Regions from separate parts of the Streptosporangium sp. NBC_01469 genome, predicted to be linked through region 1. Evidence: riboswitches for the same ligand, from Rfam matches in the RefSeq annotation. Region 1 holds a riboswitch; each other region holds the start of a gene.
The links. Region 1 has a riboswitch for cyclic di-AMP ahead of OG587_RS45635 (C40 family peptidase). Riboswitches for the same ligand answer to the same signal wherever they lie in the genome.
Positions count from the first base shown of each region.

Region 1 (5,098 bases):
TGGAAGACCGACGTCGCGGGGTCGAGGCTGAGCGGGCCGTACGGCACGAGCGCGGCGTCGTGCCAGCCCTCCCCCTCGGTGTAGTCGATCGAGATCATGTGGTCGGTGAAGACCTGACCGAACCCCGGGCTCGCCAGTACCTGCTCGCGCTCTGCCGCGGTGCGAGCGTGGTCGGAGAGCTGCACGTCGAAGCTGAGCTTCTGAGCGGTGGTCATCGCACGGATCCTTCTCTTGGTGTCTGGCTTACCCTCTGGTCCATTCTGCGTCGGACCGGGTAACGGGAAACTACTCCATCCATGCCGAAAACCGGCAGTGCTGGAGAAACAAAAAACGCGCCTGGCGGCTCGGGTGAGCCGCCAGGCGCGTCGGGGTAGAGGGAGGCGGCTTCCTCAGCCGGCTACTCGGGCGGTGATGTCGTCGCCGATCTCGTGGGTGGTCCGGCCGGCCCGTCCGGCCGGCCGCTCGACCAGGTCGTCGGCGACGGCCTGCTCGACCCTGGCGGCCTCGGCGGCCATCCCGAGGTGGTCGAGGAGCATGGCGACCGACAGGATCGTGGCGGTCGGGTCGGCCTTGCCCCGGCCCGCGATGTCGGGGGCGCTGCCGTGGACCGGCTCGAACATGCTCGGCGCGGTGCGGTCGGGGTTGACGTTGCCGCTGGCCGCGAGGCCGATGCCACCGGCGATCGCCGCGCCGATGTCGGTGAGGATGTCGCCGAAGAGGTTGTCGGTGACGATCACGTCGAAGCGCTCCGGCTGGCTGACGAAGAACATCGAGGCCGCGTCGACGTGGCAGTAGTCGGTCTGGACGTCGGGATACTCCAGGCTGACGCGGTCGAAGGTGCGGGCCCAGAGGTCACCGGCGTAGGTGAGCACGTTGGTCTTGTGGACCAGCGTCAGCTTCCTGCGGGGGCGGCCGAGCGCCTTGTCGAAGGCGTAGCGCACGACGCGCTCGACGCCGTAGGCGGTGTTCAGCGACTCCTGGGTGGCGATCTCGTGCGGCGTGCCCCGGCGCATGACGCCACCCGCTCCGGCGTACAGGCCCTCGGTGCCCTCGCGGACGACGACCATGTCGATGTCCTCGGGGCGGGCCTTGCCCAGCGGTGTCTCGACGCCGGGGAAGAGCTTGACCGGACGCAGGTTCACGTAGTGGTCGAGCTGGAAGCGGAGCTTGAGCAGCAGGTCGCGCTCCAGGATGCCCGGGGGCACGCTGGGGTCGCCGACCGCGCCGAGCAGGATCGCGTCGTATCCGCGCAGCTCGTCGAGGACCGGGTCCGGCAGGGTCTCGCCGGTCTCGTGGTAGCGCTTGGCGCCGAGGTCGTAGGTGGTGGTCTCCACCTTCGTGCCGACCGCTTCGAGGACCTTCAGTCCCTCGGTGACGACCTCGACTCCGATTCCGTCCCCGGGGATGACCGCCAGGCGAATGTTACGCGAATCCATGCAGGCACCCTACCGGTCCGTCTCGGTGATCGAACACCGGTCTCACTCCTCGGACGTGACCGCGCGGTGACACGCCTGATCGCTTTGTCCTTTTTTGCTCGGTATTGACCCTTTCGGGAGGTTTCGTTATGGTCCTCCCATTCACATCAATGCCTAATCCGTACGGGCCATCCCCTTACCGGGCCCGCACGGAGCCGGGGAACCACTCTTTCCGGAATCCGCCGGGCCCCCGGGAACCCCGCTCCTCCCCCGGAGCGCGTTCCCGCTCGCCATCACGCGGATTCCTTGGGGCGAATCAGCGCGTTCTCGCGCCGTAGGGCGGCCTCCACGCCCGAGCCCGACAGCTCACCCGGCCGGCCTTATGGAAGGAATCATCCTGTCCGGCACAGTTCTCCCCCGCGTCCTGTCCATCTCCGCCTCGATGATCGTCGCCGGCGCCGCGGTGCTCGCGACCTCGCCCGCCGCCCTGGCCGTCTCCCCACCCCCGGGCCCCGGGCCCGCCGCGCTCAACACCCCCGCGCTGAAGCAGGCGCTGAAGGCCACGAACGTCAAGCCCGCCTGGCAGAAAGCCGTGGACTGGGCGATGTCCAAGCGCGGAACGCCCTACGTCTGGGGTGGCACCGGCCACGGCGGCTTCGACTGCTCCGGCCTGATGCTCCGCGCCTACCGCGCCGCCGGGATCAAGCTCCCCCGCGTCACCTACGACCAGTACGACGCGTTCCCCAAGAAGATCGCCTGGAGGGATCTCAGAGCCGGCGACCTGGTCTTCTTCAGCGGCCTCGGCCATGTCGGCATGATCACCAAGCCCGGCTACATGGTCCACGCCCCGCAGACCGGCGACGTGGTCAAGGAGGAGAAACTCGACTCCTGGCGCCGCGACTCCTTCGCCGGCGCGGTGCGCCCCGACCCGCAGGGGGTTCAGCTGACCGAGCGGGTCAAGCTCGCGACCGAAACAGTGACCGGCGGATGAGACACGCCGGCGGGTCACCGCCGGAAGGCCGTGGAGACCCCGGCGGCGAGAACGGGCTCAGCGGGTGGGCGCACCACCGTTGTCCCTGCGGTCCAGAGCGGTCTGGAGCGCGTCGATGGCCTCGTCCTCGGTCTCGTCGGGACGGTTCCAGGGATACATGTCGTACATGGCGAATCTCGTCTCGGTCGCATGCGAGCAAGGAAGGTGGTCGAGACTCCGGTCGGGACTCCGACCAGGCCTGATGTCGCGGGTCCGGATCACGGACCGCCGACGGGGGCTTGGAGCCGGCAGGCGCCACGACACCGCGGCGAGTCGCCGGCCTGCCCCTGTCAGGCCCCGCCGCGGCAGGTAGGAATGGCAAGAACCTGGCGCATTTCATTCCAGGTTACCTGGCCACGGAAACGCCGTCTCGCCCGGCGTACACACTTCTCACATGCTGAGACGAAATGTGGCCGCCGTCCCGGTCTCCGGGGCGGCGGCCACATCGGCGGGACGGCTAGTCGGCCAGGTCGACGGAACGGCCGCTGTCGGCGCCGATCTCCGAGCCGATCTGGTCGATCACCTCGGCCGGGATGGCGGTGTCGACGGTGAGCGCGATGAGCGCCTTGCCGCCCTTGGCGTCACGGGCCACCTGCATCGAGGCGATGTTGATCGAGTGGTCGCCGAGGATGCGGCCGACCACGCCGACGATGCCGGGGCGGTCGGTGTAGGTGAAGAACGACAGGTGGTCGGTCGGCTCGATCTCCATCTGGTAGCCGTTGACCTCGACGATCTTCGTGATCTGCCTCGGCCCGGACAGGGTGCCGGAGACCGAGATCGCGCGGCCGTCGGCGAGGACGCCGCGGACCGTCACGACGTTGCGCCAGTCGGGGCTGTCGGAGCTGGTGATCAGCTCGACCGACACGCCGCGGTCCTTGGCCAGCAGCGGGGCGTTGACGTAGGTGACCGAGTCCTCGACCACGTCGGTGAAGACGCCCTTGAGCGCGGCCAGTTCCAGCACGCGGACGTCGTGGGAGGCGATCTCGCCGCGCACCTCGACGTCGAGCTTGGTGGCGACCTCGCCCGCGAGGGCGGTGAACACCCGGCCGAGCTTCTCGGCGAGCGGCAGGCCCGGCTTGACGTCCTCGGCGACGGCGCCGCCCTGGACGTTGACCGCGTCCGGCACGAACTCCCCGGCGAGGGCGAGCTTCACGCTGCGCGCGACCTGGGTGCCGGCCTTCTCCTGGGCCTCGTGGGTGGAGGCGCCCAGGTGCGGGGTGACGACGACCTGGTCGAGCTCGAAGAGCGGGCTGTCGGTGACCGGCTCCTTCGGGAACACGTCGATGCCGGCGCCGGCGACGCGCCCCTCCTTGATCGCGGAGTAGAGGGCGTTCTCGTCGATGATGCCGCCGCGGGCGACGTTGATGAGGCGCACGTTCGGCTTGACCGCGTGGAGCTCCCTGTCGCCGATGAGACCGATGGTCTCCTTGGACTTGGGCAGGTGCACGGTGATGAAGTCGGCCTCGCTCAGGGCCTCCTCCAGCGAGACCAGCCGGACGCCCATCTGGGCGGCGCGGGCCGGCTGCAGGTAGGGGTCGTAGGCGATCAGCTCGACACCGAACGGCTGGAGGCGCTGCGCGACCAGCTGGCCGATCTTGCCGAGACCGAGGATGGCGACGACCTTCTCGTCGAGCTCCACGCCGGTGTACTTCGAGCGCTTCCACTCGCCGCCCTTGAGCGCGGAGTGCGCCTGGGCGACGTTGCGGGCGGAGGCGAGGATCAGGGCGACGGTGTGCTCGGCGGCGCTGGTGATGTTGGAGGTCGGCGCGTTGACGACCATGACGCCGGCCTTGGTGGCGGCCTCCACGTCGACGTTGTCCAGGCCGACGCCCGCGCGGGCGACGACGCGGAGTTTGGGAGCGTTGGCGATCGCCTCGGCGTCGACCTGCGTGGCGCTGCGCACGATGAGCGCGTCCACGTCGGCGAGGGCGGGCAGGAACTGGGCACGGTCGGCGCCGTCGGTGTGGCGGACTTCGAAGTCCGCGCCCAGAACCGCGAGACCGGCCTCGGAAAGTTCCTCAGCGACCAGTACGACGGGCTTGTTCACAGGCTGGATCCTTACTAGACGGTGAGGGGTGCACGGACCTCACGTAGTCTATCGGCGCTTGTGAACGCGTTCACGAGTGTCCCGCGATCCGAGACGCTCCGCGCCGCCCCGGGAAGCTCGGAAAGACGCGGGGAAGCTCCGGAACGCTCCAGGACAGCGAGGCGCTTCGCGGCCCAGAACGCGGGCTTACCCGTCCTTGACAGATCTCATGCCACCAAAATTCAAGTTGGTATTGATCCCAGGAAAACTTCGCGATTACCCTGATAAGCCGTGGTCCACTACCTATCGTTCCTCATATGAGCATCGGGAACCCCGCTCTCGGCAACGTGCTCGCGCAGCACGGCGATCCGCATCGGCTGCTTGCGGCGCTGGCCGAATGGGGACTCCTGGTTGCCGTGCGACCCGACCGTTCCGTCGTGCTCGGCACGACCCAGGCCGGTGATCGTGTCCTGCTCGGATACACCTCGGCGGACACCTACGCGCGGCACCGTGGCAGCCACTCGCTGTCGGCGTGCGATGCCGACACCATCCTCGACATCCAGCGCGTCACCGGCGTGCGGGAGATCGTGATCGACGCGGCGGGCCCGGCGGCCGCGGCCGTGCCGA
Region 1 covers NZ_CP109465.1:10,449,240-10,454,337, forward strand. The annotation lists gene OG587_RS45625 (branched-chain amino acid aminotransferase) at 1-215, opposite strand, end outside; gene OG587_RS45630 (3-isopropylmalate dehydrogenase) at 390-1,436, opposite strand; cyclic di-AMP (ydaO/yuaA leader) riboswitch at 1,577-1,810, shown strand; gene OG587_RS45635 (C40 family peptidase) at 1,798-2,406, shown strand; gene serA (phosphoglycerate dehydrogenase) at 2,903-4,492, opposite strand; gene OG587_RS45645 (SPOR domain-containing protein) at 4,789-5,098, shown strand, end outside.

Region 2 (5,098 bases), 2.1 Mb from region 1:
GCCGCCTGGGCGAGGCACCGTCGATGGCGGCGGCCTCGTAGAGGTCCTTGGGGATGGTCTGCATCGCGGCGAGCAGGATGATCGCGTTGTAGCCGGTCCAGCGCCAGTCGATCATCGTGGAGATCGCGATCCACGAGGACCACTTCTCGTTCTGCCAGTTGATCGCGTCGACCCCGAAGAAGCTCAGGAACCAGTTGATCATGCCGTAGTCGCGCCCGTACAGCTGGGTGAAGACCACCGCGACGGCGACGACGGAGGTGATCAGCGGCAGCAGCACGCCGAGGCGGAAGAAGAGCCGTCCCCGGATGCGCTTGTTGAGCGCGTTGGCCAGCAGGAGGGCGAGGACGAGCTGCGGGATCGTCGACATGACGAACATGCCGAGGGTGTTGACCACCGCGTTCCAGAAGGCCTCATCGGTGATCAGCTCGATGTAGTTGTCGAGGCCGACGAGGGTCTTGTCCCCGGCGAGCTCCCACTCGTGCAGCGAGACCCAGAGGGTGTAGCCGAGCGGGAAGACACCGAAGATCGCGAAAAGCAGGAAGTACGGGGAGATGAGGAAGTAGGGGGTCGCCCGGAGGTCGAACCGGGCCCACCCACTGCCCCGCTCCGGTCCGCGGCGCCCCGCCGGCCGGCGGGGGCCGGGCCGAGGTGGGGCGGCCGGGGAGTCGACGTGCAGTGTCATCGGTCTGAGCCTTTCAGCGGGGGCAGGCGACCGGCCCGGCCGCGGGATCGCCGCAGCCGGGCCGATGCGGGTCGGTACGGGGATCAGCCCGCTGCCTTGACGCCGGCCTCGAGGAACCTGGTCCAGGCCTGGTCGTACTTGACCGAGCCCTGGTCCATGCCCTCGAGGACCTTCTCCACCGAGGTCTTGACCTGGGCGTGCTTCTCTCCGAGGAAGACGGGCAGCAGGTCCTTGACCGAGGCGCCGAAGATCTGGCCGGTCGGCGCGTCGTTGAAGAACGGGTTCTTCAGGTCGGCGACCGCCGGGTCCTGCTGCGCGGGGAGGGAGCTCGGGAAGGCCGCGGCCTCCTGGAAGGCCATGATGTGGCCCTCCTTGCCGGTGAGGTAGTTCAGGACCTCGGCGGCCTCCTTGGGGTGCTTGCTCTGCTTGGGAATGGCCAGGTAGGAGCCGCCCCAGTTGCCCGCGCCGCCGGGCACGGATGCGACGTCCCACTTGCCCTTGTTGTCGTCACCGGCCGCGCCGGAGACCACGCCGAGCATCCAGGCCGGGCAGCCCATGGTGGCGAAGGCGCCCTTCTTGATCGCGGCGTTCCACGGCGGGGAGAACGAGGCGAGCTTGGCGGTCAGGCCCGCCTGGCTGAAGCTCTTCACCGTGTCGAAGGAGGTCTTGATGGCCGGGTTGGTCTCGATGACGAGCTGGTTGTTCTTGTCGAAGTAGGAGACGTTGCCGTTCTTCGGCGCCTCCTGCGACAGGATCACGTTGTAGAGGGTGTTCGGGCCGTCGATGAACTTGGGATCGGTCTTGCCGGGGTTGGCGGCCTGGAACTTCTTCCCCACCTCCATGAAGGCGTTCCAGTCCGGCCATAGCTTGCCGACCTCCTCGCGCTCGGTGGGCAGGCCCGCCTTCTCGAACAGGTCCTTGCGGTAGCACATGGTCATGCCACCGATGTCGGTGCCCAGGGCGAAGAGCTTGCTGTCGGCGTTGATGCCGTTGTCCCACTTCGCCGCGGGGAAGTCGGCCTTGCGGCTGTCCAGCCCGTACTCGGCCAGGTCGGTGAAGAACTGCGGACGGGCCTTCATGAGGCCCATCGCGCCCTCGTCCAGGGCGATGATGTCGGCCGCGCCGCTGCCGGCCTGCAGACGCTGGAGCAGCTGCGGGAGGTAGACGTCCTCGAAACGGTCGGTCAGGTTCTGGTACTTGACCTGGATGTTCGGGTGCGCCGCGTTCCACGTCTCCACGGCCTTGTCGTAGCCGAAGTTCTCACCGCCGCCGAAGGTGTGCACGGTGATGGTCACCGGCTCGGCCGCGGCGGCGGAGCTACCGCCCGCGGCGGGCTCGGCGGGCTCGCTGGAACTGCACGACGTGATGGCCAGGGCGGTGGCCGCCATGACCGCGACGGCGGCGAGCCTGCCGTGCCGCTTGTTGTTCAACATTCCGGACCCCTCTCAGGTGGTCGCCCGAATCATTGGGAGGCGACATCGCGGACCGGTCCCCGACAAACGCGGTCCTCGCGACGAGGTCGTTCCTCAATGTGCTTTGGGAGCGCTCCCACGAAGAGTGGACGATGGGCAACCAGGACGTCAATATGCCGAAACTCAACCGTTACATCCGGCTGTTTTAGGTGGGACTATCAGCATGAAGTGGGGATATACCACCCATACGGGTTATTGGGAGCGCTCCCATCTCATGGACATACAGTCGGGGCATTTCGTGTCCGTGTGGGGGCTCGCGGGGAGAGTGGAGGCGGCGGGGGACGGAACGCCGTCAGGGGCACCGCTCGTTCGAGCGGTGCCCCTGGGAGCGTGCGGACCGGCCCGCGTTCACCGGCGGGGGAGCCGGGTGCCCGCGCCGTGGGGGGCGCGGGGCGGGTGCGGGTCAGTTGGAGTAGACCGGGTAGCCGTAGCCGACGACCTGGGAGACGGGCCTGACGCGCTGCTCGACGTCGCCGTTGCCGGTGTTGCCCTCGATCGTGGTGATCGTGCCGTCCCCGTTGTCCTTCTTCACGAAGCCGACGTGGTCGATGCCGTCGATGCTCTTGCCGCCGGCCCAGTCGAAGTAGACGACCGCGCCAGGGGTGGGGATGGTGCCCCAGTGTCCGTTGTTCTTGAACCACTTGGCGTGGGCGACGGTGTAGGCGTCCCAGCCCATCGTGGGGCGGATGCCGGCCATCTCGCCGACCCAGGAGACGAACATCGCGCACCAGGGGGCGTTGGCGTAGTCGTACACGGTGTTGCCGCCGTCGCGGGCGAGGGTCTCCTTGGCGCGAGGGGTCGACATGTACCAGGAGTGGAACTTGGTCCCGCCGCCCTGGGCGTTCTCGCGGACGCCGATCTGCTTCGAGGCGAGGTCCAGGACCTGCGCGGCGGAGACCTTGGGGAGCCTCTCGGCCGCGATCTGGAGCGGGGTCTTCGCGGACTTGGAACTCTGGGCCTTGGCGTCGACGGGCGGTGCGTTCACGACGCCGTGACCGTCGGCCAGAGCTACGCCGGTGGTGCCGGTCGCCAGGACGGCACACGCGCCCAGGACGGCGCACACCGCACGGGGGGTGGAGATGAGGCGATGCTTAGTCATACGGGGGTTCGACTCCTTGCTTCGCTTCCATTCCGCCTACCGGGTTAGCTGACGGGTTCGGGCTGGGAAGTGCCCTACGACGCACGAGTGCGTTGATTCACCCCAGGAACGTGGTTCCCCGGTTCCGCAAACCTCGCGGATTCGGCGGCCGTGCTCACCGATGGCGGAGGGTTCCGCCGGGTGGAGCGCGGTCGGGCAATGTGACGGCAATGCGCAGACCTGGATAGACCTAGACAATTGCCATGAACAGGACGAACGTACGCCAACAGGACAGACGATTACAAGTAGGACACATTGCCCTGACTTGGCGGTACGTCCGAAATAAGGCGGTACGGCGAGGTGTTACCCGGCGCGGGACAGGGAGTGGATCATGCTCGTCCGGTGCCGGACGCGCCTTCCCTCTGCGGGCGGGACGGTGTCCGGAATCCCCTGCGTCCACGGCGATCCAGGCTTTCCGGACCCGCCTGCGAGGCGTCGGGTGGGGGGTGCTATCGCGCGAGGAGGGAGCCCCCGATCGACGGTGATGCGCCCGACATATTATCGAACAAGTATTCGATAGTAAAAAGTATACGGATGGTAGGGGTTCTCCCATGGAAGAGCTGGGGGCCACACCCTGGGATCCGGCGGCTCGTGGCCGCGTCCTGAGGGGTTTTCGCAGCTCAGGAGGGTGAGATGGAGTCGTCGGCGGGTCTCGCCGCCCGAAGGGTAAAGGAATGCGCCCCCGAAAGGGCTCGACGCCCGCGAAGGTAAAAGCGCAAGGTAAAGGAACACGCTTTCCGGGAGGCCTCGCCGCCCGCGAACGGTAAAGGCGCGCGGGGCGAGGGAACGCGTCTCCGAAAGGGGTTCGCCGCCCGCCGGGAGCGAGGAAACGTGCCTCCGCGCTCTCGTGCCTCCGCGCTCTTGTGCCTTCGTGCCTTCGTGCCTTCGTGCCTTCGTGCCTTCGTGCCTTCGCGCCGGAGCGGGCGCCGGGCGCTCCGGGTTTCAAGTCCTCGAGCTCACGGCCCCGTGTCCGCAGGTCTCAGGTCTCAGATCTCAGATCTCAGATCTCCGAGCCGGACCACGCGCGGAACAGTGGGAGCAGGAACCGGTCGACCGTCTCCTCGACGAACTCCCGGTCCAGCGGCTTTCCGGTGAAGAACAGCCGGTACCACACCAGCGCCTCGGTGACCTTCCTGAGCTCCGCCGGGTCCACCGGTCCCGGCAGCTCGCCGCGCTCCCTGGCGCGGTCGAGCAGCGGGGTGGTGCCCGTGATGTCGGCGCGGGGCACGTTGTCGCGCAGGGCGGCGGCCAGGTCGGGGGAGGTGAGGAGCGCGGGGAACAGGCCGAAGATCATCGCGTGTTTCCGCTCCAGGATCCGGCAGAACCCGTCCACGACCTCGATCAGGTCCCCGCGCATCGATCCGGTGTCGGGCGGCGGCGCGACCTCGATTTCGAGGTGGTTGCAGATCAGGTCCACGACCAGCGCCTCCTTGCCCGGCCAGCGACGGTAGATCGTGGCCTTGCTGGCGCTGGCCCGCCTGGCGATCTGGTCGACGGACATCCGGTCGTATCCGACCTCGGACAGCAGCTCCAGAGTCGCGTCGAGGATCGCCCGTTCCCGCGCGGGATCGAGACGCAAGGTGCCTCCGGTGGTTCACGAGTCCTGTCTGATCTCCCAGAATCGTACGCCGGTCAGCTCCTCCGACCTCTCCCAGAGCCTCGCGGCCACGGCCGCGTCCAGCGCCTTCGGTGAGGGACGCAGCGGTTTCGGCCCCGGCCCGACGTACTGCCCGCCCCTCGCCTCGGGAGAGGTCGCCGCGTACAGGGACGGCAGGGCGCCCTTGGCGGGCGGCTGCAACAGCAGGC
Region 2 covers NZ_CP109465.1:8,339,169-8,344,266, reverse strand. The annotation lists gene OG587_RS36250 (carbohydrate ABC transporter permease) at 1-682, opposite strand, end outside; gene OG587_RS36245 (ABC transporter substrate-binding protein) at 766-2,115, opposite strand; gene OG587_RS36240 (CHAP domain-containing protein) at 2,558-3,253, opposite strand; cyclic di-AMP (ydaO/yuaA leader) riboswitch at 3,272-3,410, opposite strand; gene OG587_RS36235 (TetR/AcrR family transcriptional regulator) at 4,293-4,871, opposite strand; gene OG587_RS36230 (oxidoreductase) at 4,887-5,098, opposite strand, start outside.
Region 2: linked by a shared signal. The riboswitch ahead of OG587_RS36240 (CHAP domain-containing protein) and the one ahead of OG587_RS45635 (C40 family peptidase) in region 1 are both predicted to bind cyclic di-AMP.

Region 3 (5,098 bases), 530 kb from region 1:
GCTACCGCCGGCACGGCGGCGGGCCCCGAGGCCGGGGCCCGCCGGGCGGCGCCGCGCCCGGGGCGCGGGCTCAGGCCGTGGCTCTATCTGCTGCCCTCCGCGGCCGTGCTGCTGCCGCTCTTCGGCTACCCGATCTACATGCTCGGCCTGCTGTCGGTGTTCGACTACCGCCAGGCCCAGGTCAGCGGGGGAGAGCCGACGAGGTTCATCGGCTTCGAGAACTACGCGACGCTCCTGGGCGACCAGCGCTTCTGGTCGGTGCTGGCGCAGACCGTGGTGTTCGCCGCGGCCCTGGTGGTCGCGACCCTGGCCGTCGGCGCGACCCTGGCCGTCGTGCTCACCAGGGCGGGCCGGGTGCCCCGGCTGCTGCTGTCGCTGGCGGCGATGGCCGCCTGGGCCGCGCCCGCCATGACCGGCTCGACGGTCTGGATGTTCCTCTTCGACGCCGACCTGGGCCTGGTCAACCAGGTCCTCGGCATCGAGGGCTACAACTGGTTCTACGACAAATGGGTGACCTTCGGGATCGTCGGCGCCACGGTGGTCTGGCACTCCTTCCCGTTCGTCATGGTGACCCTCTACGCCGGGATCCAGGCCGTCCCGGTCTCCGTCCTGGAGGCGGCCTCCCTGGACGGCGCCTCCGCGTGGAGCTCGTTCTGGCGGATCATCGTGCCGATGCTGCGGCCGCTGATCACGATCGTGGTCATCCAGTCGATCATCTGGGACTTCAAGATCTTCACGCAGATCTACGTGATGACCAACGGCGGCGGGATAGCGGGGCAGAACTCGGTGCTCAACGTCTACGCGTACCAGACGGCGTTCGGCTCCTCGGAGTACGGGCTCGGCGCGGCGATCGGCGTCGTGATGACCCTGATCCTGCTCGCGGTCACCCTCTTCTACATCCGCGCCCTCTACCGTACGGGGGAGAGGTTGTGAGCAGATCCCGCCTGGCCGCCAACGTCGTGGCGCTGGTCGCCGCGTTCGTCACCCTCTTCCCGATCTACTGGATGGTGCTCTCGGCGCTCAAGCCCACCGGGGAGATCCAGTCGCTGGAGGTGCGCCCGTGGACCCTGGCGCCGACCCTCGGCCATTTCCAGCGGGTGCTCGGCGGCGAGAACTTCGGCCGCTACCTCCTCAACAGCCTGGGCGTCGCCCTGACGGTCGTCGTCCTGTCCGCGCTGGTGGCCTTCCTCGCCGCGGTCGCGGTGACCCGGTTCCACTTCCGGTTCCGTACGACCGTGCTGATCATGTTCCTGGCGGCGCAGATGGTGCCGGTGGAGGCGCTCACCATCCCGCTGTTCTTCCTCGTCCGCGACCTCGGCGCGGTGGTTCCCGGGGTGGGGCTCAACACCCTGGGCTCGCTCGTCTTGGTTCATCTGGCGTTCTCGCTGCCGTTCGCCATCTGGATGATGAGGGGGTTCGTGGCCGCGGTGCCCGAGACGCTGGAGGAGGCCGCGATGATCGACGGTGCGAGCCGGCCGGTGATCCTGTGGCGGATCATCTTCCCCCTCGTCGCGTCGGGACTGGTCGCCACGAGCGTCTTCTCGTTCATCACCGCCTGGAACGACTTCATCTTCGCCAGGACCTTCATCATCTCGGCCAGGGACAACCAGACGCTGCCCGCGGCCCTGCTGGTCTTCTTCAAGCCCGACGAGAACGACTGGGGCGGCATCATGGCGGCCTCGACGCTGATGACCGTTCCCGTGCTGATCTTCTTCGTGGCCGTCCAGCGCAGGCTGGTCGCCGGCCTGGGCGGGGCGGTGAAGGACTGACACCCGCCCGGCTCCGTTCCTCCCTGTACCGATAATTTTTGCCTGGACCAGGGCAGAACTGTCCCTCGGGATGGTTGACAGGCCAAAATTGGTCCGTGGTCAGGATCGGATCGGTAGAGATGAGCGATTGCGAGCGTGGGCAACTTCCGCCAGTTCTGGGTCAGCTGTTCGCCGACGGAGCCGATGGAGCCGACGGGAGCGAGGGGGCCGGCGGAGGTGAGGGCCGGAGGCTCTCGGTGGAGCTGCCACCGGGGGACGTGGTCTGGCCCGACCCCGGTTACGCTCAGCTCGCGGTCCGTCGCCGTCCGGCGTTCTGGCTCAGCGAGGTGGCGGTCTCCGGCGAGTACTGGGCCCGGTTGAGGGCCCAGCACGGGCAGTCGGGCCTGTGGCCGGTCCTGCTGGAGGACTCCGTCCAGCCCTGGTCGGCCGGCCAGATCGCCCCGGACACCGCGAGCCAGATCGACAACTACCACGCCGCCGCGTTCATGGCCGAGGTGTGGTCCGACTGGATCGCCAAGGCCAATCTCGACCAGCTCGAACTGCTCGACCCCTTCGGGCCCGAGTGTCCCGGCCCGGCCCCGTCGGGAAGGCTCGCCGCCGATCCCGGCGTGGTCGCCGACTGGTACGCCGGGCTGGTGGCCGAGCGCAGGACCCCGCTCGGGCTCGTCGCGGTCGAGCGCGGGGCCGACGCGCTCGCCGTCATGGGCTGGCAGGGCGCCCTGAACCACAACGAGTGGATGGTCCCGCTCGCGGCCGTCGTGCGGAGCTGGGAGGACAGGTTCGGGGTGCGGGTGGTCGGCATGGGCTTCAACACCCTCGACCTCAGCGTCGCCGCGCCCCCGACGACCTCCGAGCACGCCTTGCACGTCGCCGCCGAGCACTGGACGTTCTGCCCCGACAGCATCATCCAGGGGGCGGGGAGCCTCATCGACTACGCCGAGCAGATCAAGGGCAGGAACGCCTGGTCGTTCTGGTGGGACTGACCGGCCCGGGTTGACCCGCGGGGTGCGGACTCCCTCGCGTGGGTCTCCGGGCATGGGTGCCCCGGGGTGGATTCCACGATCGGGGCGACATTCGTGCTGGTAGGGCGGGTGTTGGCCTGGCGGGGTGATCGATGAGGCTTTCTTGAAGCTTGCAGGTAGATCTTCTGGGGTTTTCATGGCGTTTGCTTTGCTTTGTCCGTTTTGGGAGGTAGTGTCCACTGTTATCGGTTGGCGACCTGCCCTTCACAAGAGGGAGCGGCCGGCCGACGTCGAATCCCGAGGGCCCACTGGGCTCCGGAGCCGGGGAACCAGTTTTCCGGGGTGAATCCGCCGCGAGCGCGCAGCGGTAGGGCAACTCCACCGCCCGAACCCGTCAGCTAACCCGGTAGACGAGATGGAGAGGAGATCCCCTCATGGATCACCGCGTCACCACGTCGGTGCACCCCCTGTCCGCGCCGACCACCTGAACTTTCACCCCCACCCCCGTCCCCCCGACCTCGCCGCCGCGTCTGATCGCGGCATCTTCAGGACCGTGCTCCGCGTAGCGATTGGTTGATCCGGCTACGCCCCCTTTTCCGACGAGCGCGTCCCCGCCGGTGCACCCCTTCGGTGTTCGCACCTGGCCGCCCCGTTCCCTCGCGAAAGAGCCACTTCTCCATGCACCCCTTCTTTGGTCTGCACAAGAAAAGCCTGAGCAAGTACCTCCCGCGTAACAACGCCCCCCTCAAGCGCGGCTTCGCCGCCGCCACCCTCGTCGGTGCGAGCGTCCTCGCCTCCGTCGGCGTCGCCTCGGCGCTTCCGGCCCACGCCTTGGCGGCCCCCACCCGCCTCGCCGCCGACCCCGCGGTCGGTGCGCCGGCCGGTGCCGAGGCCGTCCTCCTCCAGGGTGCGACCACGGCCTCCTACTTCTGGGACGACTCCTCCGGCCGGGCCGGTGACACCGGACTGCCCGCCAGTGGCAGGCCGATGCAGAAGGGCATGATCGCCAGCCCGAGCTGGCCCCTGCTCACCGAGGGCTACATCCTCTACAAGGGCAAGAAGGCCAGGTTCTTCGTCGGCGACCGCGGCCCGGGTAACCCCTCGAACCAGGGCATCATGGTCGACATCGACGCCAAGACCTTCGCCGACCTGACCGGCGGCACGTTCAACGCCGGCACGCTCGGCGTGGACGGCAACGGTGGCATGGGCCACATCGACATCCAGTACGTGGTCACCAAGTGGGGCGACGGCACGGGGATCAAGAACCACCCCGTGGCGTTCTCCACCGGTGCCTGGGGCCGCAAGGACACCAGCCCGGCCAGGCCGCCGGCGACCGTCTTCGCCATGGCGAGGCAACTGGGGATAGGCCTGAAGACCCAGCTGGTGAGCGCCGAGGCGCGGCCGTGGATCGGCAAGCCCAAGGTCATGGTCGAGCCCGTCTCCGCGCACGTCCCGACCGGCACGGCCGCCGGGCCCGGCGTCGGGAAGAACTGACCCCGCTCGCGCGAGAACCGGGCCGATGCCGACCCCGTTCACGCGAGCGGGCGGATGCCGACCCCGTTCACGCGAGCGGGCCGATCCGGAAGGACCGGCTCGCGCGGGGGCCGTCCGAGAAACGACCGATCCGCTCACGCGCGCTCGCGAAGGCCGGGGCGGGGCCTGACGGGGGGCCGCGGCCCGCTCGCGCGGGGGCGATCCTGGGACACCGGTGGGGACCACCCCGCCGGTGTCGCGTTTCCCCCCGAATGGCATTCTGTCCCGCACAACCAGTACGGACGGTAGGAGTGCCATGACTCTGCGAGCCCCGGCGAACGGCATCGAGATCGCCTACGAGACCTTCGGCTCTCCGGAGGCTCGCCCCCTCCTGCTGATCACGGGCCTCGGCTGCCAGATGATCCAGTGGGACGACAGGTTCTGCGAGCTGCTCGCGGACCGCGGCTACCACGCGGTGCGCTTCGACAACCGCGACAGCGGCGAGAGCACCCACCTCGCCGAGGCGGGGACGCCCGCCCTGGACGGGAGCGGGGAGGTCCCCTACCTGCTGGACGACATGGCCGACGACGCCGCCGGGCTGCTCGACGCGCTCGGCTGGGACACGGCCCACGTGGTCGGCCTCTCGATGGGCGGGATGATCGCGCAGTCACTCGCGATCCGCCACCCGCACCGGATGCGCAGTCTCACCTCGATCATGTCCACGCCGAGCCCGCAGGCCGCCCTGCTGACCGACCCGGACGTGCTCATGCCGGCCTTCACGCCCGACCGCGAGAGCGCGATCCGGCGGGCCCTCGACAACTGCGCCGTCGTCGGCTCGCCCGGCTACCCGTTCGACCGGGAGTGGAACGCCGAGATCGCCGGGCTGGGCTACGA
Region 3 covers NZ_CP109465.1:9,923,694-9,928,791, reverse strand. The annotation lists gene OG587_RS43340 (carbohydrate ABC transporter permease) at 1-933, shown strand, start outside; gene OG587_RS43335 (carbohydrate ABC transporter permease) at 930-1,769, shown strand; gene OG587_RS43330 (DUF4253 domain-containing protein) at 2,006-2,752, shown strand; cyclic di-AMP (ydaO/yuaA leader) riboswitch at 3,013-3,159, shown strand; gene OG587_RS43325 (hypothetical protein) at 3,410-4,225, shown strand; gene OG587_RS43320 (alpha/beta fold hydrolase) at 4,521-5,098, shown strand, end outside.
Region 3: linked by a shared signal. The riboswitch ahead of OG587_RS43325 (hypothetical protein) and the one ahead of OG587_RS45635 (C40 family peptidase) in region 1 are both predicted to bind cyclic di-AMP.